3 regions of the Streptomyces sp. NPDC048196 genome follow, and region 3 is predicted to be linked to each of the others. Evidence: riboswitches for the same ligand, from Rfam matches in the RefSeq annotation. Region 3 holds a riboswitch; each other region holds the start of a gene.
The links. A riboswitch is a leader RNA that binds a small molecule or an ion and turns the genes downstream of it on or off. The one in region 3 is predicted to bind cobalamin.
Positions count from the first base shown of each region.

Region 1: another riboswitch for cobalamin. It lies ahead of AB0E02_RS25990 (cobalamin biosynthesis protein); the one in region 3 lies ahead of AB0E02_RS25475 (CbtB-domain containing protein).
Region 2: another riboswitch for cobalamin. It lies ahead of AB0E02_RS04690 (short-chain fatty acyl-CoA regulator family protein); the one in region 3 lies ahead of AB0E02_RS25475 (CbtB-domain containing protein).

Region 1 covers NZ_JBEZMM010000030.1:71,887-81,699, forward strand. The annotation lists gene AB0E02_RS25975 (extracellular solute-binding protein) at 1-177, opposite strand, end outside; gene AB0E02_RS25980 (caspase family protein) at 174-2,843, opposite strand; gene AB0E02_RS25985 (hypothetical protein) at 2,849-3,274, opposite strand; cobalamin riboswitch at 3,476-3,611, shown strand; gene AB0E02_RS25990 (cobalamin biosynthesis protein) at 3,741-4,736, shown strand; gene AB0E02_RS25995 (cobyric acid synthase) at 4,733-6,334, shown strand; gene AB0E02_RS26000 (putative cobaltochelatase) at 6,390-8,534, shown strand; gene cobO (cob(I)yrinic acid a,c-diamide adenosyltransferase) at 8,534-9,133, shown strand; gene AB0E02_RS26010 (cobyrinate a,c-diamide synthase) at 9,150-9,813, shown strand, end outside.
Region 2 covers NZ_JBEZMM010000002.1:240,242-250,054, reverse strand. The annotation lists gene AB0E02_RS04725 (Hsp20/alpha crystallin family protein) at 330-761, shown strand; gene AB0E02_RS04720 (DUF2267 domain-containing protein) at 862-1,257, shown strand; gene AB0E02_RS04715 (SpoIIE family protein phosphatase) at 1,921-3,156, shown strand; gene AB0E02_RS04710 (hypothetical protein) at 3,386-3,601, opposite strand; gene AB0E02_RS04705 (helix-turn-helix transcriptional regulator) at 3,803-4,660, opposite strand; gene AB0E02_RS04700 (hypothetical protein) at 4,794-5,072, opposite strand; gene tsaD (tRNA (adenosine(37)-N6)-threonylcarbamoyltransferase complex transferase subunit TsaD) at 5,072-6,142, opposite strand; cobalamin riboswitch at 6,231-6,460, shown strand; partial or broken gene AB0E02_RS04690 (short-chain fatty acyl-CoA regulator family protein) at 6,745-7,200, shown strand; gene AB0E02_RS04685 (response regulator transcription factor) at 7,494-8,156, opposite strand; gene AB0E02_RS04680 (sensor histidine kinase) at 8,153-9,352, opposite strand; gene AB0E02_RS04675 (ATP-binding cassette domain-containing protein) at 9,483-9,813, shown strand, end outside.
Region 3 covers NZ_JBEZMM010000029.1:76,066-85,878, forward strand. The annotation lists gene AB0E02_RS25460 (creatininase family protein) at 1-23, opposite strand, end outside; gene ribA (GTP cyclohydrolase II) at 149-841, shown strand; gene AB0E02_RS25470 (CbtA family protein) at 960-1,709, opposite strand; gene AB0E02_RS25475 (CbtB-domain containing protein) at 1,725-1,946, opposite strand; cobalamin riboswitch at 1,987-2,142, opposite strand; gene AB0E02_RS25480 (histidine phosphatase family protein) at 2,256-2,840, shown strand; gene AB0E02_RS25485 (SPW repeat protein) at 2,964-3,404, shown strand; gene AB0E02_RS25490 (hypothetical protein) at 3,572-4,006, opposite strand; gene AB0E02_RS25495 (alkyl sulfatase dimerization domain-containing protein) at 4,090-5,925, shown strand; gene AB0E02_RS25500 (NB-ARC domain-containing protein) at 6,024-8,057, shown strand; gene AB0E02_RS25505 (serine hydrolase domain-containing protein) at 8,074-9,111, opposite strand; gene AB0E02_RS25510 (hypothetical protein) at 9,125-9,813, opposite strand, start outside.

The sequences.
Region 1 (9,813 bases), on a different contig from region 3:
CTCGAAGGCCCGGATGAGGGCCTGGCGGACGCCGGTGCTGCTGAGGTCGCTGCCGGTGGCCAGGACGATCGGGCCCTTCTCGGGGCCCGGTCCGGGGCCGGCGGTGCAGCCGGAGACCGCCGCGGTCAGCGTCAGGGCGAGCGCGGCGGCCGGCCAGGCCCTACGGGGGTTCCTCACCGGTCCTCCTTGCCCGCGGTGCCGATGGACGCGATCAGGCCGGCGAGCAGATCGGGCGCCTGGGGGCCGCCGGGCACGCACTGTCCCCGGGAAGCACCGGCCAGTCCCTGGAGGACGAAGGTGTCGCAGCCGGCCTTGCCCAGCACCAGCGTCAGCACCGGCACCGCGGGCTTCTCCTTCAGCAGCGCGGTCAGCCGCTGCTCGACACCCGCCGCGCGCCGCAGGCTGCCGTCGTCCTCGTCCATGATCAGCACGATGGCCTGGTTGCCGCCGGACGACTTCTTCATCTCCCGTACGGCGGCGGTCAGCGCCTCCTCCATCGCGGCGCCGTGGTCGACGAGGTCGCCCTTGGCGATCTTGTCCAGGGCGGCCTTGCCGGGCGCCGCTTCGGCCGTGCCCAGACGGACGACCCGGCGCACCGCGTCCGGATCGCCGGGGTGGGCGCGGTCGGGGAAGGTCCACAGGCCGTAGGTGTGACGGGCGCCGACCATCTCCAGGGCGCGGCCCGCGGCGCCGAGGGCGACCGGGAGCTTGCCGTCGTCGGCCATCGAGGTGGAGGTGTCCATGAGGAGGAGCAGCCGGCTGGGCCGCTGCGCCTTGTCGTAGCCGTCGAGCACCCGGGCGACCTGGTCGGTGCCGGCCGCGAAGGGGACGACGGGGGCGTCCAGGTCGGCGTTGGCGCGGCTGCTGCGCAGCGGGGAGTCCGGCGTCGGCGCGGGCGCCGTGCCGTCCTTGCCGGGGACCGGGCGGTAGCCCTGCGCGGTGAGCACCGGCCGGCCGCCGTCCGGGGCGCGCAGCCAGTCGGCGAAGCGGTCGACCGCGGCCTGCCGCGCGGTGGCGTCCGTGGTGCCGCGCCAGTCGACGCGGATCAGCGGGTGGTCGAGCGCCGGGACGTTCTTGGGGTAGTACGCGACGTAGCGGTCGTCCGGGGCGAGCGGGCCGGCCAGGGCGGGGCAACTGCCGACCGCCCGGCCGAGGTTGTAGTCGGTCAGGGACTTCTCGGAGACCAGCGGTGCCGAGCGGTCGCCGCGGCCGGCGCCGGCGGGGGCCTGGCCGGTGGCGGTGGCGACGGTGTCGGGGCCGGTGGCCGGGCGCAGTGAGCACAGCAGCTCGGTGCTGTCCGCGTACTGGCTGCCCGGGGCGGAGAGCCGCTGCTCGGCGCCCTCGGCGAGGGCCGGGTCCGGGGAGCCGGCGGAGCCGATGTGCGAGCCGTCGTTGGCGAGGTAGAGGCCGATGGTGTGCAGCAGGCCGGTGCCGGACAGCACCGGGCTGGGGCGCAGCAGTTTGAGGTCCTGGTGGCCGCTGTCGGTGCCGGTGAGCAGGTCCTGCCAGGAGGCGCCCACCCGCTTGACGTCGGCCGGCCGCTTGCCGGCGGGGATGCCGACGACCAGCGGGCTGTAGGCGACCGGGCCGGTGTCGTGCAGGGTCGCCGGGGAGCCGGTGGCGGGCATGCCGCGGCGGGCCTCCTCGTAGTCGGCGGTGGATTCGGGGATCCACAGGTCGGGTTGCGGGCCGGGCCGGTAGAGCGGATCGGTGCCCTTGTCGTCCGGCTCGCCCGGGCCGGTGCCCAGGGCCTCGCCCTGCCAGCGGACGGCGGCGGCGAAGCCCTGGTCGATCTGGTCCTTGGCGGCGGAGTAGACGGTGATCTGAGCGCGCCGGCACCCCGCCGGGAGGTCGCCCTCGCCCTGCAGCGGGCGGGTGTTGGCCTCGGACATCTCGTAGTCGAACGCGGCCTGGCGCAGGGTCGGTTCGGCCTCCGGCGCGGTCAGCAGCCGCAGTTCGAGGGCGGGCGGGCAGTCGGGCAGCGGCTGCAGCAGCTGCCGTACGACGAGTCCGGCGGCGATCAGCACGAGGGCGGTGACGAGCGCGAGCAGCAGCTTCAGGCGGGGCCGGACGTGCTGGTTGAACCGGCGGCGTAAGCGGACCCGCGGTGGCGTCGGCACCCGCGCCTCGGGGGTGGCGAAGGACAGCACGACGTCGTCGACGGTGTTCTGCTTCGCCGACCGGGGCTCCCACACGTCGCCCATCGGCGTCCGCTCCCCGGCGAGCCGGACCCGCAGCTCCCGTACGAGGTCCTCGAAGGTGACGAACCGGCGGCCGGGGATGCCGTTTTCGAGGATCTGCACCAGGGCCCCGGTGAAGACGGTGCCGCCGGCCGGTTCCTCGCCGCTGAAGATCCGGCGGTTGGGCTGGGCGGCCATCAGCAGCGACATGGGCTTGCGGTGGGAGTGGAAGGCGCCGCCCGCGTTGCCCGCGTAGCAGCACTCCAGGACGATGACGATGCGTTCGGCGCGGGCGCTGTCGAGGCAGGAGAGCACCGCGTCCTGCCAGGAGACGGTGGTGTGGCTCTGCCGGGGCACCGAGCCGCCGACCATCAGCTGCAGGTCGCCGCCGTCGCTGCCGACCCAGCCGTGGCCGGAGAAATACACCAGCAGCAGGCCGCGGGCCTCGTCGGCGGCGGTCTTGAGCGCCTGGCTCAGCTCCTCGGGTGCGGTCGGCCGGCAGGGCGTGATCTCGTCGTCGGTGAACAGGTCCGTGGCGGTCAGCGCGCGGCTCAGCTCGCCGATGTTGTCCGCCACCGCGGGCAGGCGCGTCAGCGTCGCGTAGTCGTGGACACCGATCAGCAGCGCCCGGTTGATCTTTCCCCGCGCGTCGTATTCGGACATCCGGCTCAGTCCTCGCCGGTGCTGCCACTCTCGTGTGCCGGGCTGCCGGGATCGGGGCGCGCGGGACCGCCGTCGCCGACGACCTCGACGGCGGGTTCCTCGCCGGCGGCCCGCTCCTCCTTGCGGCGCCGCAGCCATTCCCGCACGGCGATGCTCATTCCCTTGGTGACCTCGGTGGCGATCGCGCCGACGATGACCAGGATCAGGTCGTCCACGCCCACGGCCATGTCGGCGGGGCCCGGTTCGTCCCCGTCGGCCGTGAGGTGCGGGGGCTGCGGCCGGTGTTCCCAGGTGTGCTCCCGCCGGCCCAGCCAGGGTTCGCGCTCCAGCCAGGCCCGGAGGTCGTCGAGGTCCTGCTGCGGATTGTCCGTCCCGGTGACCCTGAGGCGGATCTCCTGACGGTCCTCGTGGTGGTCGACGTGCTCCGGCATCCCCCAGCCCCCTTCCGGCGGCCCCTTCGCCACCGTGCACCAGATAGTGACGTGGAATCAGGGACGGGGGCAACCGTCCGTGACGCCACCGCCACCCTGTGGCGTGCGCCACAGGGCCTGCCGCGGGACAGCGTCGCAGGTCAAGGGCGAGTTGACGGGCCTCGCGGACCGTGGTGGACTGCCGGGGCCAATCGGCGACAGATGAGGAAGTCCGGTGAGAATCCGGCGCGGTCCCGCCACTGTCACCGGGGAGCGTTCCTCCGACGAGGGCCACGGTCCGTACCGACGTACGGGCGGGAAGGCCGGGGGACACGCCGATCCGGGAGCCAGGAGACTCTGGTCGCCGTCACGTCGAGCCAGGGCGAGGACCCTGAGTGAGGACATACCGCCATGCCCGGCCGCCCGCCCCGCCCCCCACTGCCCGCTGCCGCAGGGCCCCTTCGAGGAACGACGGCGGCCTGATCCGATGCGCGGCGAACACGCGGGATATGCGTGCGGCGCGGCTCTCGGCTTCCTCGGCGACCTGATCGCGGCGGACCCGCGGCGCGGCCATCCGGTGGCCGCGTTCGGCCGGGCCGCCGCCGCCGTCGAGCGCCGGCTGTGGCGCGACCACCGGGGCCGCGGCGCGGCCCACGCCGTGCTGTGCGCGGGCGGTGCGGCGGCCGGCGCGGCGCTGCTGGAGCGGGCCGTACGGCACCGCCGCGGCGCCCGGGTGGCGCTGACCGCGGCCACCGTCTGGGCGGTGCTGGGCGGCACTTCGCTGGGCCGGGAGGCGCGGGCCGTCGGCGGTGCGCTGGAAGCGGGCGATCTGGACGTGGCGCGGGAGCGGCTGCCGCATCTGTGCGGCCGCGATCCCCAGGCGCTGGACGGGCCGCAGATGGCCCGCGCGGTGGTGGAGTCGGTGGCCGAGAACACCTCGGACGCGGTGGTGGGCGCCCTGGTGTGGGGCGCGTTCGGCGGGGTGCCCGGTCTGGTGGCGTTCCGGGCGGTGAACACCCTGGACGCGATGGTGGGTCACAAGTCCGCGCGCTACCGGCGGTTCGGCTGGGCCGCGGCCCGGCTCGACGACGTCGCCGGCTGGCCCGGCTCCCGGCTGACCGCCGCGCTGACCGTGCTCGCGGGCCCCGACCGGCGTGGTGCGCTCGCGGCCTGGCGGGCGGACGGCGGGGCGCACCCGAGCCCCAACGCGGGCCCGGTGGAGGCGTCGTTCGCGGGTGCGCTGGGCGTGCGGCTGGGCGGCACGCTGGCGTACGGCGGACGGGTGGAGCACCGTCCGGTGCTCAACGGCGCGGCGCGGCCGCCCGCGGTGGCGGACATCGAGCGGGCGGTGCGGCTGTCGCGGCGGGTGAGCGCGCTGGCGCTGGTGGCGACGGTGGCGGGACGGCTGACGGCGGGCGCGGTGCGGCACGGGATCGCAGGCGGCAGGGGCAGGGGCAGCACGAGCGGGAGGAAGCGCCGGTGAACGGGCAAGGCGGGACGGCCGGGGGGCTCGGCGGCGGGCTGCTGGTGGCCGGTACGACCTCGGACGCGGGCAAGAGCGTGGTGACGGCGGGGATCTGCCGCTGGCTGGTCCGGCAGGGCGTGAAGGTGGCGCCCTTCAAGGCGCAGAACATGTCGCTCAATTCGTTCGTCACCCGGGAGGGCGCGGAGATCGGCCGGGCGCAGGCGATGCAGGCCGCCGCGGCCCGGGTCGAACCGACCGCGCTGATGAACCCGGTCCTGCTCAAGCCGGGCGGCGACCGCAGCAGCCAGGTGGTGCTGCTGGGCAAGCCGGTGGGTGAGCTGAGCGCGCGCGGGTACTTCGGGGGGCCCGGGGGGTCGTCCCCCGGGGAGACGCCGTACGCGGGCGGGCGGGAGCAGTTGCTGGGGACGGTCACCGACTGCCTCGCCGAACTGCGCCGTACGCACGACGCGGTCATCTGCGAGGGCGCGGGCAGCCCCGCCGAGATCAATCTGCGGCGCACCGACATCGTGAACATGGGCATCGCCCGGGCCGCCCGGATACCGGTCGTGGTGGTCGGCGACATCGACCGCGGCGGCGTCTTCGCGTCCTTCTTCGGCACCACGGCGCTGCTGTCGAAGGAGGACCAGGCGCTGGTCGCGGGGTATTTGGTCAACAAGTTCCGGGGCGATGTGACACTGCTGGAGCCCGGTCTGGACATGTTGCGGCAGCTGACCGGGCGGCCGACGCTGGGCGTGCTGCCGTACGCGCACGGGCTCGGCATCGACGAGGAGGACGGCCTCCGGGTGTCGCTGCGCGGCGCGGTGCGGGAGAGCGTGGTGGCCCCGCCGCACGGCGCGGACGTGCTGCGGGTGGCGGTCTGCGCCGTTCCGCTGATGTCGAACTTCACCGACGTGGACGCGCTGGCCGCCGAACCGGGCGTGGTGGTGCGGTTCGTGGACCGGCCGGAGGAACTGGCCGACGCGGACCTGGTGGTGCTGCCGGGTACCCGCGGCACGGTCCGCGCGCTGGCCTGGCTGCGCGAGCGCGGGCTGGCGGACGCGGTCGCCCGGCGGGCCGCCGAGGGCCGCCCGGTGCTGGGCATCTGTGGCGGCTACCAGATGCTCGGCGAGCACATCGACGACGAGGTCGAGTCGAAGGCGGGCGCCGTCGAGGGCCTGGGGCTGCTGCCCGTACGGGTCCGCTTCGCGGTGGAGAAGACGCTCGCCCGGCCGGTGGGCGAGGCGCTCGGCGAGCCGGTGGAGGGCTACGAGATCCACCACGGCGTCGCCGAAGTGACGGGCGGGGACGAGGCGTTCATGACCGATGGCGGGGGGAACGCTCTCGACGGCTGCCGGGTCGGCTCCGTATGGGGCACGCACTGGCACGGTTCGCTGGAGAGCGACGCCTTCCGCCGGGCCTTCCTGCGGCGGGTGGCGGCGGACGCCGGCCGGGCGTTCGTCCCGGCCCCGGACACCCGCTTCGGCGCGCTGCGCGAGGAGCAGCTCGACCGGCTGGGCGATCTGATCGAGGAGCACGCGGACACCGGGGCACTGCTGCGGCTGATCGAGAAGGGGGTGCCGGAGGGGCTGCCGTTCGTGCCTCCGGGGGCGCCATGAGGGGTACGCAAGGGACGGGATCCGGGCCGGCCGGCGACGTGGAGGACGACACAGCATGACGAGCGCGCACAACACCACCTGGCAGTACCCCTTCACCGCGGTCGTCGGCATGGACGACCTGCGGCTGGCGCTGCTGCTGAACGCGGTGAGCCCGGCGGTCGGCGGGGTGCTGGTCCGCGGCGAGAAGGGCACCGCGAAGTCCACCGCGGTGCGCGCCCTGTCGGCGCTGATGCCGGCCGTGGACGTGGTGGCCGGCTGCCGCTTCGCCTGCGACCCCGCCGCGCCCGACCCCGGCTGTCCCGACGGGCCGCACGGCTCCGGTGCCGCCGAGAGCCGTCCGACGCGGATGGTGGAGCTGCCGGTCGGCGCCTCCGAGGACCGCCTCGTGGGCGCCCTGGACATCGAACGGGCCCTGTCGGAGGGCGTGAAGGCCTTCGAGCCGGGCCTGCTGGCGGACGCCCACCGCGGAATCCTGTACGTGGACGAAGTCAATTTGCTCCATGACCACTTGGTCGATCTGCTGTTGGACGCCGCCGCCATGGGCGCCTCCTACGTGGAGCGCGAGGGCGTCTCCGTGCGGCACGCCTCCCGTTTCCTGCTGGTCGGGACCATGAACCCCGAAGAGGGCGAGCTGCGGCCGCAGTTGCTGGACCGGTTCGGGCTGACCGTCGAGGTCGCGGCCTCCCGGGAGCCGGCGCAGCGGGTGGAGGTGGTCCGGCGGCGGCTGGCGTACGACGCCGATCCGGCCGGGTTCGTGGCGCGCTGGGCGGCCGAGGAGGACGCGCTGCGGCAACGGATCGCCGCGGCCCGGGAGTTGCTGCCCGAGGTGGTGCTGGGGGACGCGGCGCTGCGGCAGATCGCGGCGACCTGTGCGGCGTTCGAGGTGGACGGGATGCGCGCGGACATCGTGATGGCGCGGACCGCCACCGCGCTGGCCGCGTGGGCCGGGCGGACGGAGGTCCGGGAGGAGGACGTGCGGCAGGCCGCGTTGCTCGCGCTGCCGCACCGCCGGCGTCGGGCGCCCTTCGACGCCCCCGGCCTCGACGAGGACAAGCTCGACCGGACGCTGGAGGAGTTCGCCGGGCAGGACGACCCGGCGGACGGCGGGGACGATCCGGAGCCGGACGGTCCGGACGGCGGGCCCGAGGGGGGCGGTCCGGGCGGCGGGGTGCCGCCGCAGGAGGGCGGCCCCCAGGACGGCGGCCCCCAGGAGGCGTCGGTGCCGCCGGGGGACGGACTGCCGCAGCAGCGTGAGCAGGAGGCCCCGCAGGCGCCCGAACCCGTGCCCGAGGCGTCCGGGGACGAGGCCGGGGCCCGGCCGCAGCCACAGGGCGGTGCGGCCGCGGAGAAGCCGGCGGTGGCGGCCGACGAGCCGTTCAAGGCCCGGCGGCTGGACGTGCCGGGGCTGGGCGAGGGCGCCGACGGCCGCCGCTCCCGGGCCCGTACCGCACACGGCCGGACGACCGGGGCCCGCCGCCCCCAGGGCACTCTGGGCAAGCTGCATCTGGCGGCCACGGTGCAGGCCGCGGCGCCCCACCAGAAGGCGCGCGGGCGGCACGGCACCGGGCTGCTGGTGCGCCGGGACGATCTGCGCGAGGCGGTGCGCGAGGGGCGGGAGGGCAATCTGGTCCTGTTCGTCGTGGACGCCTCGGGATCGATGGCGGCGCGCAAGCGGATGAGCGCGGTCAAGGGCGCCGTGCTCTCACTGCTGCTCGACGCCTACCAGCGGCGCGACAAGATCGGCATGATCACGTTCCGGGGCGCCGGCGCGGAGGTCGCGCTGCCCCCGACGTCGTCGGTCGAGGCCGGTGCGGCGCGGCTCGCGTCGCTGCCCACCGGGGGCCGAACCCCGCTGGCCGAGGGGCTGCTCGCGGCGCACGACGTGCTGCGGGTGGAGCGGATGCGGGACCCCGCGCGCCGCCCGCTGCTGGTCGTCGTCACCGACGGGCGGGCCACCGCCGGCCCCGAGCCGCGCATCCGGGCCGCCCGCGCGGCGCGGCTGCTGGCCGCCGACGGCACCGCCTCCGTCGTCGTGGACTGCGAGGCCGGGCCGGTACGGCTGGGCCTGGCCGGTGAGCTGGCCCGGGACCTCACCGGCACCGCCGTCACCCTCGACGCACTGCGCGCGGACAGCGTCTCCGCGCTCGTACGGACCGTTCAGGGCACAAGGACCGTTCACGGCAACAGGAAGGCCGCGTAATGCCGCAGGGACAACCGTCCGTCGTACCGAACGACGGACTCACCACCCGCCAGCGCCGCAACCGGCCGCTGGTGCTGGTCCACACGGGTCTGGGCAAGGGCAAGTCGACCGCCGCCTTCGGGCTGGCGATGCGGGCCTGGAACCAGGGCTGGCCGGTCGGGGTGTTCCAGTTCGTGAAGTCGGCGAAGTGGAAGGTCGGCGAGGAGCGGGCACTGCGGGTGCTCGGCGACTCCGGTGAGGGCGGCACGGTCGCCTGGCACAAGATGGGCGAGGGCTGGTCGTGGGTGCAGCGCGACTCGCAGTTCAGCAACGAGGAGGCGGCCCGCGAGGGCTGGGAGCAGGTCAAGCGGGACCTCGCCGCGGAGACCTACAAGCTCTACGTCCTCGACGAGTTCGCCTACCCGCTGCACTGGGGCTGGGTGGACACCGACGAGGTGGTCTCGGTGCTGCGCGACCGGCCCGGCACCCAGCACGTGGTGATCACCGGCCGGAACGCCCCGCAGGCGCTGTGCGACGTGGCCGACCTGGTCACCGACATGACGAAGGTCAAGCACCCGATGGACGCGGGCCAGAAGGGCCAGCGGGGCATCGAGTGGTGAGCAAGGTGGGTGCAGCATGAGCGGCGCGGGCGCCGTTCCCCGGCTGGTGATCGCCGCACCGTCGTCCGGGGCCGGGAAGACCACCGTGGCCACCGGTCTGATGGCGGCGTTCGCCGAGGCGGGACTCGCGGTCTCGCCGCACAAGGTGGGCCCGGACTACATCGATCCGGGCTACCACTCCCTGGCGACCGGCCGCCCGGGCCGCAACCTGGACGCGTACCTGTGCGATCCGGACCGGGTCGCGTCGCTGTTCCTGCACGGTGCGGCGGGCGCGGACCTGGCGGTCGTCGAGGGCGTGATGGGGCTGTTCGACGGGGCGTCCGGCATGGGCGAGCTGTCGTCGACGGCCCAGGTGGCGAAGCTGCTGCGGGCGCCGGTGGTGCTGGTGGTGGACGCCTCCTCGCAGTCCCGGTCGGTGGCCGCGCTGGTGCACGGCTTCGCGTCGTGGGACCCGGAGGTGCGGCTGGCCGGGGTGATCCTGAACAAGGTCGGTTCGGACCGGCACGAGGCGCTGCTGCGGGAGGCGATGGAGTCCTCCGGCGTGCCGGTGCTGGGTGCGCTGCGGCGGGACGGCCGGGCCGGTACGCCGTCCCGGCACCTGGGGCTGGTGCCGGTGGCCGAACGCCGGGCCGAGGCCCTTGCGTCGGTGCGGGAGCTGGCCGCGCGGGTGCGCGAGGGCT
Region 2 (9,813 bases), on a different contig from region 3:
GCTGCTCTTACCTGCCGCAGCAGCAACAGCGAGGCAGGGCCTGTTCCGGGCCGACGTCATGAGTCTCGGCAGCGCCGGCCGCATTGGGCCGGGCGGCACGCAGGGCGTCGTCCATGGCTTGAAGGGCTGCCGCGACCGAGGGGAACGACGCCGGGCTCTGTGCGTCGGCACTGGACGATGCCGACTGGTCAGCTGAGGTTATGGGCGGTCCGTCCAGTGGTCATCCTTTGGATGACGAATTACTTGTCATCCAAAGGATGACGTGGTACAACGGTGTCAGTGAGGCGCATTGGCAGCAGCTGCCCGACCGTCCCTGGAGGTGTTTTCCGATGTTGATGCGCACTGACCCCTTCCGTGAGCTCGACCGGCTGGCGCAGCAGCTTGCAGGCCCGGGTACCTGGTCGCGACCCTCCCCGATGCCGATGGACGCCTACCGCGAGGGCGACCAGTACGTGGTGGCCTTCGACCTCCCCGGCGTCAGCGCGGACGCGATCGACGTTGACGTCGAACGGAACATGCTGACCGTCAAGGCCGAGCGCCGGCCCGTGGCGAAGTCCGACGACGCGCAGATGGAGCTGTCGGAACGGCCACAGGGCGTCTTCTCCCGCCAGATCGTGCTGGCCGACACGCTGGACACCGAGCGCATCCAGGCCGACTACGACGCAGGCGTGCTCACCCTGCGCATCCCGATCGCCGAGCGCGCCAAGCCCCGCAAGATCAGCATCGGCGTCGGATCCGGCCGCACGGAGATCTCCGGCTGAGCAGGACAGACGAGGGCTGAACAGCGGCGGAGGACGGGTTTCTGATCTCCCCCTCGCCCGTCCTCCGCGCCCATGGACCGAGGAAGGGGTGGCGGCCGCCGTGACTGTGCGACGTGAAGCGTTTCTCGACCATGTGAAGGAACGCGGCGAGTACGAGACCTTGCAGGAAGCCGAACGCGCGGCCCGCGTGGTGCTCGCCCTGCTGGGCGCACACCTGGTTGGCGAGGTACGCGCCCAGCTGGCGGCGCGTCTGCCGGAAGGCTTCGCCCTGATCCTCCTCAACCCGCTGCAGAGCGCCGAGCCGCTGCCACCTGAGCGGTTCGTCCGGGCGACGGCGGCCTGGATCGAGGGCGCGACCGAACAGACCGCTGCCTGGGACGTCAGCGCCGTCCTCAGCACCGTCGCCGACGCCGCCGGCGACGACCTCCTCAAGGAGATCCTGCTCCAGCTTCCCGCGGGCTACGACCTCCTCTTCGGCCACCCTCAGCCCATCTGACCACTCCCCTGGTGACCGCACACCGGCCACCACGACCGGTGGCAGAAAGGCCACCACGACCGGTGGCAGAAAGGCCACCACCGCAGTGGGCCTGACCAGAGCGCACCGCTCCAGTCCCGGTGACAGGGCGCCCGAGCAGTTGCTGAAGGAGGTCCACCACGACGACCGCCTGCCCAATCCGCGGGGCTCGCCTCCTCGGGGGTGTCACGGGCGCTGAAAGCTTGACGCCGCGGAGCAGTCATCACGACGGGCCGTTGCCCTCCTTGCCATCCGGCCATCCCACCGGTCATTCAGCCGGCAACTGTTCGCTCACCCCAGGTCAGGTTGCCAGCACAGCTCGTGCCCGAGCCCGCGCGAGCTGGGACAGCGCCCCGGGAGGACCCAGGCCAGGCTGCCTACGGCGCTCCCATGCGCCCGCCGCAGGGCTGAGCCTCAGGGCTGAGCCGCAGGGTTGAGCCACAGGGCTGATCCGCAGGGTCGAGCCACAGGGCTGATCCGCAGGCCGGCGAGCTTGGGCCGAATGGGCTGCCCCGCAAGCCGTTGGGGCGCAAGAGGACGGCCGACGTTGTCCTAGCAGGCGAGTGAGCGGGACGGACCGTAGCGTGAAAGGACCGGTCTGGGTGCGGGCGGGCCGGGCAGAAGGGCGCAGAAGGGACGGTGGCCATGGCGGGTATGGATTACGCAGCGCTGTTCGCCGCCACCCCGAGCCCGTATCTGGTGCTGGGGACGGATCTGGTGATCGTGGAGGTCAACCAGGCATACCTCGACGCGACCGGCCGGACGCGGGAAGACCTGATCGGGGAGTACGTCTTCGATGCCTTCCCGGACAACCCGGACGACCCCGAGGCCGACGGGGTACGGAACCTGAGCGCCTCGCTGCACCGGGTCCTGGCCACCGGCGAGCCCGACCCGATGGCACTGCAGAAGTACGACATCCCCATCATGGGCCGGCCCGGGGTGTTCGAGGAGCGGTGGTGGTCCCCGGTCAACACGCCGATCCTTGCCCCGGACGGCACGGTGGTGTGGATCATCCACCGGGTGGAGGACGTGACCGCGTTCGTCCAAGCCCGCACCGGTGCCCGGCCGCCGACCGAGCAGCTGACCGAGCGCGAAGCGCTGGAGGCCGAGCTGTACGCGCGGGCCCGAGAGCTGCAGCGGCTGAACGAGGAGCTGCGGCAGGCCCACTCCCGCGAGCGCCAGGTGGCCGTCACCTTGCAGGAGGGCATGCTCCAGTCACCGGATTTGGCCCGGCACCAAAACGTCGCCGTGCGCTATCTGCCCGCAGCCGGATCGCTGAACGTGTGCGGTGACTGGTATGACGTGGCAGACCTGACCGACGGCCGCTTCTCGGTGGCGGTGGGCGACGTCGTCGGCCACGGCCTGGAGGCCGCCGCCGTCATGGGAATGCTCCGCAGCGCGCTGAGCGCAGCCATCCGCGCCCTGGAGCGGCCCGCCCAGGCGCTGGAGGTACTGGGGCTGTACGCCCGCTCGGTCGACGGCGCGCTGAACACCACCGCTGTCAAAGCACTGGTCGATCCCACAAGCTGCCTGATCATTTACAGCAACGCCGGCCACCCGCCCCCGATCCTGGTGCACGCCGACGGCAACTGCGAGCTGCTGGACCAGGCCACTGACCCGCCCCTGGGCGTTCGTCCCCTACACGTCCCACGCCCCCAGGCCACGGCCATCTACAGCACCGGCGACACCCTCGTTCTCTACACCGACGGCCTGATCGAACGCCGCGACGAAGACATCGACACCGGCCTGGCCCGGCTGGTAGACACCCTCAGCCAGTCCAGCCGGCTCGCCCCGGAGCACATGGCCGACACCGTCCTGGCCCGCCTCGGCCTGGCCGGCGGCGGCCGCGACGACATCGCGCTGGTCATCGCCCGGCTGTAACCAGCGCCCTTCCTCACCCGAGATCACCGTCCCGGGCGAACGTTGAAGACCTTCGGTGGTCCCCTCGCTCCCCCGCCGTTGAGCAGATCGAGCAGGTCCGGCAGCTACCACAGCTGGCTGCGTAGGTCCCAACCGGAGGCGTTTGTCGACGAGTTCGGATGCATCCGAGGGCTTGCGAGCTCTGAATGTCGACGAGCCTTGAGGCCACTCGGGTGCGCGGACAGCTCAGTCAGAAGCTGCGAAGAAGCCCCTCGAACTGATCGCGCTGCAACCCACCGGTCCAGCCCATACTCTGAGACTCGGCATCGAGTTGGTCAAGCGACTCGGCCAAGGAGGCATGGGCGAGGCATGGGCCGCCCGGGACCGTACCCTCCACCGCGACATCGCGCTCAAGCTGCTCGACCTCGATCGCCTCCGCGGTGGGCGAGGGAACCATGGCCGTCATGCTCGTCCACCGATACCTGGAGCAGTCATGAACGGCCGGCCGCTGCCGTGCAGCCGGGAGCAACTCGGCTCGCTGTTCCTGTTCGAGAGACCGTCCCCCGGACCAGCTCGCCCTGCTCTGCCGCGAAGGCCGGGTCCCCACGCGGCCGTCTCCCTGCGACTGAGACAGAGCCGCTGCCACCCAGCCCCGTCGTCAACCAGGCTAACGGTCGAGGACATCCCGGAGTTGGGCTCGGCCCGTGATGCCGAGCTTGGGAAAGATCTTGTGCAGGTGGAAGCCGACGGTGCGGGGAGAGAGGAGGAGCCGGGCACCGATCTCACGGTTCGTCAGGCCCTGTGTGGCCAGGCGGGCGATCCGGAGTTCTTGCGGGGTCAGGTCGGCCACGGCCACCGGGGCACCCGAGGAGGCCACGGCGACGCCGGCCGCGCGGAGTTCGGCGGTGGCCCGCTCGGTCCAGGGACGGGCGTCGAGGCGTTCGAAGGTTTCCAGGGCTCCGGTGAGCAGCGGGCGCGCCTGTGCGGACCGTCTGCGGCGCCGTAGGAACTGGCCGAAGTCGAGCTGGGTGAGGGCGTGTTCGAAGGGCCATCGGGCGCTCGCCGGGTCGGCGAGGGCTGCCCGGAAGTGCGGTTCGGCGGCGTCGGGATCGCTCAGCAGGGCCGAGGCCCGGTGCATGATCGCGGCGAGGCGTGCGGAACGGGGCGCTGTGCCCAGGGCGTCCTCGGCCGCCCGGAGCACGGCCCGGGCGTCGTCGGTCCGGCCGATGCGCACGGCGGCCGCGGCGACGTCGGCCACGTGGTGGAGCGAGGCGTGGTGGTGCACGGGGGCGGGGTGGGGGTCCTGGGTGAAGACGCGGCGCAGGTGCTCGTATGCCGTCGCGTGGTCCCCCTCCGCGAGTGCGGCGAGGCCCAGCGCGTGGCAGTGGCGGACGTACAGGCTGCGGGAGGCCCGCAGGTCGATGCCGCTGTTCTTGCTGTTCTCGCCGTTCTTGCTGTCGTCGGCGAGCCGTGCGCAGGTACGGAGGCGTTCCGCATTGTTCAGCCCGGCCGTCGCGGGACACACAGCTGCTAGCTGCTCATTGGGGAGCGGCGCGGGCGGGGCCACCGACGGACAGCACCGCCCGCGCCGGGTGACCGGATCCGCTGGCACGGGGGGAACCCTCGAATCCGCGTGTGCCGACGACCAATCGGCTACTTCAGGGCGGCGGCCGCCTGGGGGTAGCAGCGGCCGGCCGGGAACGGCGTGGGGTTGTCCAGCCGGTGGCGAACCCCAGCACGGCGCCTCGGTCGAGGGCGAGTGCGGCCAAGAACCCGGGGCGACGGGCATCTTGGGCCAGCCGTATCAGGCAGGTGTGGGCCAGCGCTGGTTCCTCGTGCCACGGTGGTGCGCCGAAGGCGTCGGCGTACACGGCGCGGATGCCGTCGACATACGGCGAAAGCTGCTCGCCGGAGACGAGGCGGACGCTCCCGCTCATCAGGAGACCGCTGTGGCGAGGGCACGGGCGACCGGGTGCAGCGCGGCGTACTCCAGGGGCGCCGACGGGTCGATCGAGACGTCGAGTGGTGCGGGCTCGGCGCCCGCCCGGACCAGCAGGTCCCCGATGGCGGCGATCATCGCGCCGTTGTCCGTGCACAGCTTCAGCGGCGGGACGCGCAGGGTGAGGCCGGCAGCGGCGCACCGCTCCTCCGCCAGCGCCCGCACCCGGGAGTTGGCAGCGACACCGCCGACCACGACGAGGGTGCCGACGCCATGGGTGGTGCAGGCGGCGACCGCCTTGCGGGTCAGCACGTCGGCGATCGCCTCCTGCAACGAAGCCGCGCCGTCCGCCACCGGCAGGACCTGCCCGCGATGCCGCTCCGCCCACCGTGCGGCCGAGGTCTTGAGGCCGGAGAAGGAGAAGCCGTACGGGGCGTCGCGGGGCCCGGTGAGCGGCCGGGGAAAGGCGACAGCACGGGCGTCTCCCCCACGCGCTGCCCGGTCGATGGCCGGGCCGCCGGGATACGGCAGTCCGAAGACCCGGGCCACCTTGTCGAAGCACTCGCCGGCGGCGTCGTCCAGGGTGTCGCCGAGGTGCACGATCGGGTCGCGTGCCAGGTCGCGGACGAGGAGGAGGGAGGTGTGGCCGCCGGAGACGATCAGTACGACGCAAGGGTCGGGCAGCGGCCCGTGCGCGAGGGCGTCGGCGGCGACATGACCGGCCAGGTGGTGCACGCCGTACAGCGGCACCCCGAGCGCGTACGCCAGTCCCTTCGCGCCGGCGAGTCCGACCTGAAGGGCGCCCGACAGGCCCGGCCCGGTCGTCACGGCGACCGCCCCGATGTCGGACATGCGCAGCCCGGCCTCCCTCAGCGCCTGGTGAACGACCGGGGTGAGCGAGTGGACATGGGCCCGGGCGGCGATCTCGGGCACCACCCCGCCGTACCGCGCGTGCTCGTCCATGCTCGACGCCACCGCATGCCCCAGCAGCCGTCCGCTCTGCACCAGCCCCGCGCCCGTCTCGTCACATGAGGACTCGATGCCCAGCACCACGGGTTCTCCACGCATGCCGTTCCCCTCTCGCACACTGCGGCCAGGCTAATTGCTAGATAGTTGTTATTGCGCAGCATATGCAACAAGTTCTGATCGCTGCCGCCAACCTGGCGCTGCAGCTGGTTCGCCCTGCCGCCAGGCAGGCGCGTCGTAAGAGGGAACCCGGTGAAAATCTGGGACTGCCCCGCAGCGGTGAGCGGGACGACAGCCGTCAGGAAGCACTGGGGTCGCGAAGAGGCCCTGGGAAGCGACGGCCAGTAGATGCCTCGATGCCTCGTACCCAACAAGGCGCGCCCGCGAGTCCGAAGACCTGCCACTGCCCGTACGCCGCCAGGCGTGCGGTGACCTCCGCGGCTCGACGGCGGCCGGCGAATCCGGCGGGCCACCGCTCGCTCCGTCCGTCGTTCCCCTCGCGCCCCGAGCCGTTTCCGCGACTCGCGAAGGAGAGTTGACGTGACCGACCAGCGCACCCTCTTCCTCGACCAGTACTCCGGCAAGGTGCTCGCCTCCTACGGCTGGCCCCAGTACGGCTTGCTGTCCAAGCTGGTCGAGGAGGGCATCGCCCTCCACCAGGGCGAGCGCTTCGGGCTGCCCAACCTCCTGGTCGCCCTCGGCACCGCGTCGACCGCGCCGGCAACATGTCCAAGCGGCAGTCGGCGACCGGTTTCCACTTCTCCCGCGCGGGCGGCACCTGCCCGCTCTGGAACGTCTACGAGGCGTTCGCCGCACCCGGCCGCATCCACGTGCAGATCGCCGCCATGCCCGACGGGCAGCGGTACCTGTGGACCGCCCGCACCGTCACCCGCTCCCGCGGCGGCTGGGGCGAACCCGGCAAGACCTTCGCCATCGGACTGGGCTGCGAGATCCGCCACGCCTCCCGACTCGTCTACTCCGACGGCCTCGACCTGGACAACGCCTCCGCCGCCACGCCCATCGGCATGGGCTGCCGCGTCTGCGAACGCCTCACCTGCCCGCAACGCGCCGTGCCCCCGCTCGGACAGACACTCGCCATCGACGAGAACAGCAGCGCCTACGTGCCGTACCCGGTCGCGGGCCGGAGCGCCGCCTGCTGACCCCTCAGCCGAGTTGACCACGCTCCAGGTCAATACACCTCGGCAGTCGCGGACTGGGCATCGCCCTGGGCTTCAGGCATTCGTGGCCGCGTGACGCGGATGAGTTGCGCAAGGCTCCACGGGTGATCGGCACACTGAACCCGCTTCTGGGCTTGTTGTAGCGGGTTCGTGCGAGCGCCCGAGCGCCGGCACCGAGCAGGCCGCGGCCCTGACCATCGCAGTTGTCGTCCGAGCCACCCGCCCATTCATCTTGAGGTGGAAGCCGATCCGGTGGTCGTTCGGGAATCGGCCGCTCAGTGCGGAAGTTCCACCAGCCCGCTCTCGTAGGCGATGATGACCAGCTGAACCCGGTCGCGGGCGTCGAGCTTCGACAGCAGACGGGTCACGTACGTCTTGGCGGTCGCGATGCTGATGCCCAGGTGGGTGGCGATCTCGCTGTTGGACAGGCCCGTGCCGACGAGGCCCAGTACTTCGCGTTCACGGTCGGTGAGCGAGGCCAGGGTGCGTCCGTTCCTCGTCGCCCGGGCGGGGCGGTGGCCTGCGAAGTCCTTGATCAGGCGGCGGGTCACGCTGGGAGCGATCAGCGCGTCGCCCGCGGCGACCACCCGGATCGCCGCGAGGATGTCGTCCACCGCCATGTCCTTGACGAGGAACCCGGCCGCGCCGGCTCGTAGCGCCCCGTAGACGGATTCGTCGTCGTCGAAGGTGGTCAGCACGAGGACATGCGCGGTGCTCGGGCCCGCGACGATCTGACGGGTCGCCTCGATGCCGTCCATACCAGGCATGCGGAGGTCCATCACGACGACGTCGGGCCGGACGCCCACGGCCAGTTCGACCGCCTCGCTACCGGTCCCGGCCTCCGCGATGACCTCGATGTCCAGGGAGTCGGTGATGACCATCTGGATCGCGGTCCGGATGAGCGGCTGGTCGTCGGCGAGCAGGACGCGGATGGTCATGAGATTCCTGACGGAACGGGGAGGCGGGCGGTGACCCGGAAGCCGCCTTCGGGGCGTGGTTCGGCACGGAAGTCACCGTGCAGCAGGCCGACGCGTTCGCGCATGCCGATGAGTCCGTATCCGGAACCCGAGCTGTTGGCTCGGCCGGGTCCGCTGTCCAGGACCTCGATGGAGAGTTCATCGTCCTGGCAATCGATGAACACCTGGCAGGAGTTGGCCCCGGCATGACGCACCACATTGGTGACCGCCTCCTGAACGATCCGGTAGGCGGACATGTCGATCTCGGGCGGCAGTCGCCGCCGCTCGCTTCGCCAGCGCACGTCGACCCGTACTCCGGCCTCCGTCGTCCGCTCGGCCAGCCGGTCGATGTCCGCGAGGCCGGGTGCCGGGTCGAACGGCGCCGTCTCCGCCTGCTGCCCGGGCTCCGCCTGGCGTAGCGCGCCGAGCATCCGGCGCAGGCCCGAGAGCGTCTCCCGGCCGGCGGACTCGATCGCTCGCAGCGCGCCACGGGCCGCCGCCGGTTGGGTTTCGACGACCCGGCCGGCCGCACCGGCCTGCAGGGCGATGACGCCGATGCTGTGCGCGACCATATCGTGCAGCTCGCGGGCGATGCGCAGCCGTTCGGCGGTGACCGCCTGGGTGGTCAACTGGGTGCGCAGTGCCTGGGCGTGCCGCCGGTCCTCACGTACCGAACGCCCCGTCAGCCAGGCGACAATGGTGACCAGGACCATGACCAGCACAGCGGACGCTCCGGGACTGGTCCCGAGCAGCAGTCGGACGAGCACGTAGCCGGCCAGTACCCCCAGGGACATGCCTGCGGCGGCGCGACCCGTGCGGCGCCGCCGTGTGGCGGTGATGAAGCCGAGCGCAACATCGAAGGCCAGGAACTGCGCCAGTGGGATGTCCGCCACGCTCACCGTGGTCGAGGCGGCGACCGAACCGCCCAGCAGCAGCGCCAGGGCGGGCAGCGGCCGACTGCGCAGCAGCGCGCAGGCGAGCAGCGCCATGGCGCTGGCGGCGGCGTTGATGAGCGCGTACCGCAGCGGGTCGACACCGGAGGCCGGCGGCTCCTGCGGCGCATGGGGCAGCCTGAGGTACAGAAGGGCGGCGTAGGCCGTGGCCGCGGACCAGGTAAGCGCCGTCCAGGCGCCCGGCGTCAGGCGCTTGAGCAGCGGAATGGGTGGCGTGGCGGACATGCAGCGATCGTAACCGTGGGCCTGTGAAGGGGCGTCGGGCCATGGTTGTACAACCGTGGTCGACACCGGCGGGGAGAAAGTCGGCCGCCTGTTTGATGTGCGCGACGGCGAACTGCCGAACCATCGGAATGTGATTGAAGTCAACGAACTAACGAAGCGCTACGGCAGCACGACCGCTGTCAACGGGCTCACCTTCACCGTGCGGCCCGGCCTTGTCACCGGCTTCCTCGGCCCCAACGGCGCGGGCAAAAGCACCACGCTGCGGATGCTCCTGGGCCTGAACGAGCCGACCAGCGGCAGCGTCACCCTCAATGGCCGCTCATTTCGCGACCTGCCGCGCGGGATGCGCCACGTCGGCGCCCTCCTCGACGCGGGCGACGTCCACGGCGGGCGCAGCGCCCGCGCCCATCTGACCGCGCTCGCCGTCAGCAACCGCATCCCGCGCACCCGGGTGGACGAGG
Region 3 (9,813 bases):
GGCGGTTGCGGGGGAGCGGTCATCGGGATCGGCCGCCTTTCGTCGGTCGGCTCGCCGGGAGCCGGTCGGGACGCGGGTGCCGCAGCATACTTGTCATGTATCTGAGTGATCGCCGCCGGGTTCCGACCCCCGTGGGTACCATCGCGCCATGACGGACCCCGACGCCCTGTGCGGCCCCCGCCCCGGTCATGACCTCGCCGTCGCCCCCGACGCGGCCCGCCCACTGCCCGGTGTGGCGCGGGCGGTGTCGGTCCGGCTGCCCACCGCCTACGGGGAGTTCCGGGCGGTCGGCTATCTCGACCGGCCCAGCGGAACCGAGCATGTGGCGCTGGTGTACGGCGAGGTGACCGGCGAGCCGGTGCTGACCCGGGTGCATTCGGAATGCCTGACCGGGGACGCCTTCGCCTCCCGGCACTGCGAGTGCGGTGACCAGCTGTCCGCGGCGCTGCGGGCGATAGCGGCGGCCGGGCGGGGGGTGCTGGTCTACCTCCAGGGCCACGAGGGCCGGGGCATCGGCCTGCTGGCGAAGCTCCGCGCGATGCAGCTCCAGGAGGAGGGGCTGGACACCGTCGAGGCGAACATCGCGCTCGGCCTCCCGGTCGACGCCCGGGAGTACCGCGCCGCCGCGCAGATCCTCGACGACCTCGGCGTCCGCGCGGTACGGCTGCTGTCCAACAACCCGCGCAAGCGCGCCGCGTTGCTGCGGCACGGCATCGCCGTCATCGAACGCGTCCCGCTGCTGGCCGAGCCCCAGGCGGAGAACATCCGCTATCTGCGCACCAAGCGCGAGCGTCTCGACCACGACCTGCCGCACCTCGACGGCATCCCGGGCCAGCTCTGACGCACCGTCAGCTCCGTACCGACGGAAGCGGTCCGGGCGTGACGCAGCAGGTCCGGGGCCCGCGAGGAGTGCTCGCGGGCCCCGGACCGGTGGTGCGGTGGAGGGTGGAGGTGCCGGATCAGGAGGGGACGGACACCGCCCCGGCCCGCTCGGCGGCCGGGCGGGCCGTGACGACGCGCTCCGCCAACTGCCCGAAGAGCAGCCCGAAGGCGGCCCACAGCACCAGCTGGACGGCGAGCGCCGACAGCCGGAACTGCCACAGCAGCGTGGCGGAGAAGTCCGCGGGCACCTCGTTGACGGCCGGCAGGAACGCGTAGGCGAGCCCGATGGCGACCACGAACGCGGCGACGGCGGCCACCGTCGCGTACCAGTTGCCCAGCTTCGGAGCCAGCCGCCGGCCGAGGATCGTGGCGGCGACGGCCAGCAGGAGGCCGAGCAGCATCATCAGGAAATACAGGGCGGTGCGCTTGCCGATGGTGTCGGGGTCGCCGACCGACGGTGGATTGGCCGGGTATTTCAGGAACGGCACGACATAGCCGGCCACCAGTGCCGCCCCGGAGAGCAGCAGGGCCGTGGCGCGGGCCCCGAACCGGCCGATCCGCCCCAGCGCGAAGCAGAAGGCGAGTGCGGCGATCCCGCCCAGGGCCACGCCGTAGACCAGGACGCCGGTGGCGAGCCCGGCCGTGGACTGCAGTCCGCGGCTGACCACTTCCATCTCGTGTTCGTGGCTGTGCGCCTCCTCGAAGGCGATGGCGGCGTCGATCCGCGGTTCGCCCAGCACGTAGGCGACGAGGAGGGCCAGTACGCCGGCGGCCAGGCCGGCGAGCATGCCGCGGACCAGCAGGGTCCTGACGGTGAGGGAGTTCATGGCTGCGGCCGTCCGTCAGTGGCAGGGGAAGCCGAGAAGGTGGCGCCCGTCGTGCAGCCATTCATGGACGTCCGAACCGGACAGCAGCGAGGTGGCGCCCTGCTCCGCGCCGACGAAGTACAGCAGGACCAGCAGCAGCACACCGGCGAACAGTGCCCAGGGGGCGATCGCCTTCAGCGGGAGCGGGGCGGGGGTGGTGGTGGTGCCGGCGGCCGGCGGTGCGATGGACGAAGCCATGGCATGACCTCCTGTTGGGGGGAACTCGCGTCCCCGGTAATGGGAGTGCGGAACGACATGCGGGTCTGGCTCATCCGGTACCGGCCCCTGGCGGGCTGATAAAAAACCGGACATACAGTGGCGCGACCGCGCCGGGATCCCACCGGCTTCCGTCATGCCGTCGTCAAGCACCGGGAAACGTACCGCGATCCAGCCACCTGGCCAAGACCGTACGGGGGGCGGACCGGTGCGGGCCGGGGCGCATCCGCCGGGCAACTCCCTTGCTCGCCCGATGAGTTGGCGTCCCGGCGACAAAGGAGGGAAGAGGGCATGACAACTCGGGTGATGCTGGTCTCACCGGCCGCGGGCGACGCCCAGCGCGAGGTGCGCTTCGACGACGACTCCCCGCCGCACGCGGCCGGGTTGCGACGGGCCCGGGCCGCCGCGGGGGTGCTGCCGGCCGCCGACCGGGTCTTCGCCTCGCCCTCCGCGCGCTGCCGGCGCACCGCGGAGGAGCTCGGGCTGCCGGCCGGGCCGGTGCCGGAGCTGGCGGGCTGTGCGATGGGGGAGTGGCGGGGGCGGACCCTGGCGGAGCTGGCCGAAACGGAACCGCTCGCGGTCTCCGCCTGGCTGGACGATCCGGACTTCGCCGGGCACGGCGGGGAGTCGCTGCGGCAGCTCTGCGACCGGGTCGCGGGCTGGCTGACCCGGATGGCGCTGGACGCCGGACGGGTGCTGGCGGTCGTGGAACCGGACGTGGTGCGGGCCGCCGCGGTGTGTGCCCTGCGGGTGCCGGCGGACGCGTTCTGGCGGCTGGACGTGGCGCCGCTGACCGTGACGGAGCTGAGCGGGCGGGGCGGCCGCTGGAATCTGGGCCTGGGCCGGGCGCTGTACCACGGGGCGGCGGAAAGGTGACCGTACCCCTTCAAAATTCACCTGCTTCTTCATCTACACATAAAGGCGACATAAGCGCAGAATGAAACCGTGGCCCGATGCCACGCGATAACGGCCAGGCTGCGAGCGAAGGAGGCGAGTCGCATGGCCGACGTCTCACACCACAGGGGAGATCTCGCAGGTCACCCCGACGCTTCGGAGATGCAGGCCCGATACGAGCGGGTGCTCGGCGGGCGTGATGTGGTACTTGTCGACGGTCCGGTGTTCCTCGTCGGCCTGTACTGTGCCGTCTCGCCGTTCATCGTCCACTACACGCTGGCGCAGCCCGCCCTGGCGACGCACAACCTGATCGTCGGGATCGCGATCGCCCTGCTGGCGGTCGGCTTCACCGTGACCCCGGCGCGGATGTACGGGCTGAGCGGCGCGATGTGCGCGATCGGCGTGTGGATGATCATCGCGCCCTGGCTCGTGGGCCGCGGCCCGGACGCGGGCGTCATCTGGAACAACGTCGTCATCGGTGCTCTGACGTTCCTGCTGGGCGCCTTGTGCGTCGCCGCGGCGTCCAAGCGCCGCACCACCACCTGAAGGCGCTGCCCGCGGGGGCCGCAATGAGTGACCGCCGGTCCGCCTGCCCTTCCCGGACAGGCCGGCCGGCGGCCGTATGCCGTCTCCGGTCCGCAGGACCGCCATCGGCGCCGGGCAGGACCTCTGTCTGTGTCGGTCAGGACCGCCATCGGTGCCGGTCAGGACCCCTATCGGTACCGGCCGCGCCCGCCCGCCGCCAGGTGTCCGGCGAGGCCCGCCAGGACCAGCCCGCCCGCCAGGAGGAGGGCGTGGGCCAGCAGGGTCCCGGCGGCCAGGCTGCCGGCCGCGGCGGCGGGCACCAGCCAGCCCAGGCCACGGCGCCCGGGACAAGGCCGGGTGGGGCGGCCGACGGGCGGGGTGCGGGGGTGGGCGTACGGAACGGCATGGTGCCGGAACGACTCGGCGAGCTCGCCGAAGGCGCGGTCGTCGTACGGGGACAGAGGGCGTCCCTCCCCTCCCGGAAGAGCGCGGTGGGCCCCGCCCCGGCCGGCCGGATTGCCGCGCCCGGATACGACCCCACCTGCGTTGTTGTGCCCTGCCCGGCCCTGCCCGTAACGCCGTTGGCCGCGCCGGCGCTCCCCGGACATCGCGGAGGCAGGCATGCGCCACCCGGACAAAGCCGGTTAAATCGATCGTGTGGGGCAGGGGCCTTGGGCCCGCCGCCGCCCCGGAGAGGGAGCGCCCCGTGACCGCTGCACCCGTCGATGACCACGAAGACTTCGCCGACGCCGACCGCGGCTTCATCGCCGAGCTCGACCCGCCGCGGATCACCACGGACGACGGCCGGCCGGTCTGGGACGCCGCGGCCTACGGCTTCCTGGCCCAGAACTGCCCCGACACCGCCCACGAGAGCCTCTGGAGGCAAGGCAGGCTGGTCAGCCGCCAGGGCCTCTACGAGGTCACCGACGGCATCTACCAGGCCCGCGGCCTGGACCTGGCCCATATGACGCTGGTCGAGGGCGACCACGGCGTCATCGTCGTCGACCCGCTGCTCTCCACCGAGACCGCCGCCGCGGCCCTGGAGCTGTACCGCAAGTACCGCGGCGACCGGCCGGTCACCGGGCTGATCTACACCCACTCGCACGCCGGCCACTTCGGCGGCGCCGGCGGCGTCGTCCCCGCCGGACACGACCCCGTACCGGTCCTCGCCCCGGCCGGCTTCCTGGCCCACGCGGTCGGCGAGCAGCTCGACGCCGGACCCGCGCGGTCCCGGCGCGCCGCCTTCACGTACGGCACCGCGCTGCCGAAGGGTCCGGACGGCCAGATCGGCTGCGGGCTGGGCACCACCCGGTCCACCGGCACCCGCACCCTGATCCCGCCGACCGTGGACATCACCCGCACCGGCCAGGAGGAGATCCTCGACGGCGTCCACCTCGTCTTCCAGCTCACCCCGGACGCCGAGGCCCCCGCCGCGATGAACTTCGGCTTCCCCGCGCACCGGGCGCTCTGCCTGGCCGAGAACGCCACCCACACCCTGCACACCGTCCTGCCGCTGTACGGCGGCGCCGTCCGCGACAGCCGGGCCTGGGCCCGCCACCTCGACGAGGCGCTCGTCCTCTTCGGCGACGGCACCGAGGTCGCCTTCGCCTCGCACCACTGGCCGACCTGGGGCAAGGACCGCATCCGGGCCCTCCTGGCCGGCCAGCGCGACCTGTACGCCTACCTGCACGACCAGACCCTGCGGCTGCTCAACGCCGGCTACACCGGCACCGAGATCGCCGAGCAGCTGCGGCTGCCGCCGGCCCTCGCGCGGGTGTGGTCCCACCACGGCTACTACGGCTCGGTCAGCGACCACGTCAAGGCGGTCGCCCAGCGCTACCTGGGCTGGTTCGACGGCAACCCCGCCCACCTGTGGGAGCACCCGCCGGCCGAACAGGCCCGGCGCTACGTCCACGCCCTCGGCGGCGTCGAGGCCACCGTGAACGCCGGCAAGGGGTACGCGGCCGACGGCGACCTGCGGTTCGCCGCGACCCTCCTCAACCACGCCGTCTTCGCCGACCCGCACAACGTGCGGGCCCGCCGCGCCCTCGCCGAGGTCTACGAACGCCTGGGCCACGGCGCGGAGAACGCGGTCTGGCGCAACGTCTACCTCACCGGTGCGGGCGAACTGCGCGGTGCCCCCGCGGCCCGGGACGACACCCAGGACGCCACCGCCGCCCCCGACCTCGCCCGGGCGCTCACCGTCGACCAGCTCCTGGACTCGCTGGCCCTGCGCATCGACGGGCCGCGCGCCTGGTCCACCGCGCTCACCCTCGACCTCTACCTCCCCGACGAGGACCGCACCTGGCGGCTGACCCTCTCCCACGGCGCCCTCACCCACCGGGCTTCCCCCGGCTCCCCGGCCCCCACCGCCGACGGCAGCCCCGACCTCACCCTGACCCTCACCAAGCCCCAGCTGCTCGACCTCCTCACCTCCCACGCCCGCACCGCACCCGCCCCGCCTGCCGAACCCGGACCCCTCGGCACCCTCCTCGCCCTCACCACCGGCCCGGACCCGACGTTCCCGGTGGTCACGCCCTGACCCTGCTCGCCCGCTGCCGCCCCGGCGTCAACCCCGCGCCCCCCGCACCACCACGCCACCCCGCGCCACCCGGGGCGAAGCTGGGGCACACTGGCCCCGTGGCGAGCAGCATTCCCGAGGAGTCGACCAGCTTCGTCGGACGACGGAGCGAACTGGCGCGGATCGACCAGGAGTTGGCGGCACACCGGCTGGTCACCCTGACCGGGCCCGGTGGGGTGGGCAAGACCCGGATCGCCGTCCGGGCGGCCCGGGCGGCGGCACCGCGGTTCCCCGACGGAGCCGGCTGGGCCGACCTGTGGCCGTTACAGGGCGAGGGACGGCTGCTGGCCACGGTCTGCGACGCCGTCGGGCTCGCCGACCACACCGCGCGCACCCCGGCCGCCGCACTGTGCTCCTGGCTCACCGACAAACGCCTGCTGCTGGTGCTGGACTCCTGCGAACACCTCGTGCCCGGCTGCCGCGACCTGCTCGGCGACCTGCTGACGGCCGCGCCCGGCGTGACCGTGCTCGTCACCAGCCGGCAGCCGCTCGGCCTCGACGGCGAACGCGTCACCGAGATCGGCCCGTTGCCCTGCACCGGCGACAACGACGCCCTGACCCTGCTCACCGACCGGGCCGGCACCGCCGCGCCCGGCCTCGTCCTCACCGACCCCGCCCACGCGGCCACCGCCGACGGCATCTGCCGGCAGCTCGAAGGCATTCCGCTCGCCCTGGAGCTGGCCGGCGCACAGATGGCCACCAGCTCCGTCGAGCGGATCGCGGAGCGGCTGGCCACCCGCTTCGACACCCTCGACACCGGCGAGGGGCTGCCGCTGCCGCCCCGTCACCGCACCCTGCGCTGCACCATCGGCTGGAGCCACGAACTGTGCACCCCCCTGGAGCGGCTGCTGTGGGCCCGGCTCTCGGTCTTCCGCGGCACCTTCGACACCGAGTCGGCCGGCGCGGTGTGCACCGGCGGGCCGCTCACCGAGGCGGAGGTGCACACCGCCCTGACCGGACTGGCCGCCAAATCCGTGCTCTCCCGCGAAAACGGCCGCTTCCGCATGCTCGACACCCTGCGCGAGTACGGCCGGATGTGGCTCGGCGAGCTGGGTGAGGCGCCCGCCCTCGCCGACCGGCACGCCGCACACTTCGTCGGTCACGGCCGCCGCGCCGAACAGGCCTGGCTGGGCCCCGGGCAGGTCGGCTGGTACCGCAGGATCGCCGACGCGCACGTCGACCTGTGCACCGCACTGGACCACCTGCTGGTCACCGCCCCCGAACGGGCCCAGGAACTCAGCGCCGCGGTCGGCTTCTTCTGGAGCTGCTGCGGCCATCTGCACGAGGCCCGCGACTACCTCTCCCGCGCCCTGGCCGCCGACGACAGGCCCAGCCGCGCCCGCACCCGGGCCCTGTGGGCGCTCGGCGTCGCCGTGCTCCTCCAGGGTGATCTCTCGCAGGCCGACGCCCTCGGGCTGCAGTGCGCACGGGCCGCGCAGACCTCCGGCGACGCCGAGGCGGTGCTGGAGGCCGGCTACCTGATCGGCCTCACCCATCTGATGGCCGGCCGCCCGATGTCCGCCCACGCCGTCACCGACCAGGTCCTCGGCCCGCCGCCGGACGCCCCCTTCGACTCGCCGGGGCGGCTGCGCTGCCACCTGGTGCGGATCTTCGCGCTCACCGGCATCGGCAAGCTCACCGAGGCCCGCACCGAGGCCACCGCACTGCGCCGCGGCTGCGTCGAACGCGGCGAGTACTGGACCCGCTCCTACACCGACTACCAGCTCTCCCTGATCTCGCTGTTCCAGGGCCGGCCCGAGGAATCGGCCGGCCATGCCCGGGCGATGCTCGCCGCCAAGCAGGGCATCGGCGACAAGTTCGGCATCGCCCTCGGCCTGGACCTGCTCGCCGCCGCGCTGGCCGCCCAGGGCGCCGGTGCCGCGGCCGCCCGGGTCTACGGCAGCGGCCAGGCCCTCTGGCGCACCGTCGGACACCCCCAGCGCGGCACCCCGGAACTGCGCGCGGTCCGCGAGGAGTGCGAGCAGCGGGCCCGCGCGGCGATCGGCGACCGGGCCTACACGGAGGTCTTCCGGCAGGCCAGCGAGGAACGCCCGGGCACCTCCCTGCCCCGGATCCTGGCCGGCGAGCCGTGACCGCCGGGCCGCGCGGTCACGCGGGCGGTTCACCGGCCAGTGCGTACAGCGTCTCGTAGGCGGTGGTGATCATCCGGCAGGTACGGCCGCGCCGGGTGGCCAGCGCGACCAGCCCGGTGTGCGTGGCCGGGTGGAACCCGAGGAACGCCTGCTGCCCGAAGGTCGCCCCGACGTGGAACAGCAACGGCCCGCGCGGCGCCGGGTGCTGGTACCACGTCAGGGTGTGGGTGTTGCGGCGCCGCCAGCCGCGCCGCAGCAGCGGCACCTGGACGTCGCGCAGCGGCCCGGCCAGCGGGGTGTCCTCCGGTGACAGGTGTGCCTCCAGATACCTGAGCAGGTCGCCGGGCGTGGCCCGGACCGACCCGGCGGCCATGAACGCCCCCATGTCGGCGCTGGCCACCGGCGTCACCCCGTTCGTCCGGTGCCCGACCGCGTCGGTGCCGGTGGCGCCGGGCGCCAGTGTCGTCCCGGACAGCCCCAGCGGGCCCAGCACCCGGCCGCCGAGCAGCGCCGGATAGTCCTCGCCCGCGGCGCGGGACATCGCCGGACCGAGCAGCGCCAGCCCGAAGTTCGAGTACCGCCAGCGGGTGCCCGGCCGGTTCCGGGGCCGGGTGCGGGCGAAGGTCCGCAGCAGCCGCTCGGTGTCGTAGCGGGCGTAGCCGTTGGCGTACGGATGCAGCAGCGCACCGGCGACCAGGTCCGCGGGGATCCGCGGCAGCCCCGAGGTGTGGGTGGCCAGGTGCCACAGGGTGATCCGGCGGGAGTGCGGATACCGCAGCGGCAGGTCGGGCAGATGGCCGACCAGCGGATCGTCCAGCGACAGCACCCCGGACCGGGCCAGATCGGCCAGCAGCAGCACGGTGAACGTCTTGGACAGCGAGCCGAGTTCGTAGCGCAGGGCCTGCCGCGGGGTGGGCGGGGCCAGCGCGGTGCCGCCGGTGACCACGGTCCGCACGCCCCGCCGGGTCACCGCCAGCACCACGTCCGGCGCGTCGATCCGGGTGACCGCGTCGGCGAGGCGGTCACCCGGCGGGGTGGGGCCCGCCGCGCCCATCAGAGCCCGCCCATCAGACCGCGGACATGGCCCGGGAGGTGGCCATCGCCGAGGCGAACGCGGCGACCAGGGTGGGGTGGTGCACCAGGTCGAAGACCCGCGCCGGATCGCCCTCGGGCATCCGGCCCTGGATCGGCATCGCGCCGCTGTCCGACTGCGCGGCGGCGTACCGCTCCCACAGCGCCGCGTCCAGTGTGGGCCGCGGCAGACAGGCGTCGACGACCAGCAACTCGCCCAGCAGGTCCCAGTGTTCGAGGTCCGCCCAGTCCTCCGTCCAGGCCGGCAGGTACCGCGTGAGGTAGTCCGCGATGTCCGGCGGGATCCGCTCGGGCGCCTCGCCCCAGTTGGTCAGGTGGAAGACGGTGTGGGTGAGGTCGTAGGCGATGTGCAGCTGCACCGTCCACGGCTCGGCCAGCTGCCCCAGCCAGGTGCGCGCCACCGCCGCCCCGAAGTCGCTGCTGGGGGAGAGACCCAGCTTGCGCTCGGCGTTCAGCACTCCGAGGCGCCGGTTGGGCATCATCTCCAGCGCGTTCCAGGTGGCGGTGCGCCGGCACACCTGCACCGCCGCCTCCAGCCCCGGGTGCCGGTGCCCCAGCTCGTGGAAGGTCGCATAGACCTCCAGCGGTACGGGCGAGAGCGGCTCGTCGTGCTGGAGCCGGGCCAGCACGTTGCCGCCGTCCAGCAGCTCGCGCCAGGCGAAGT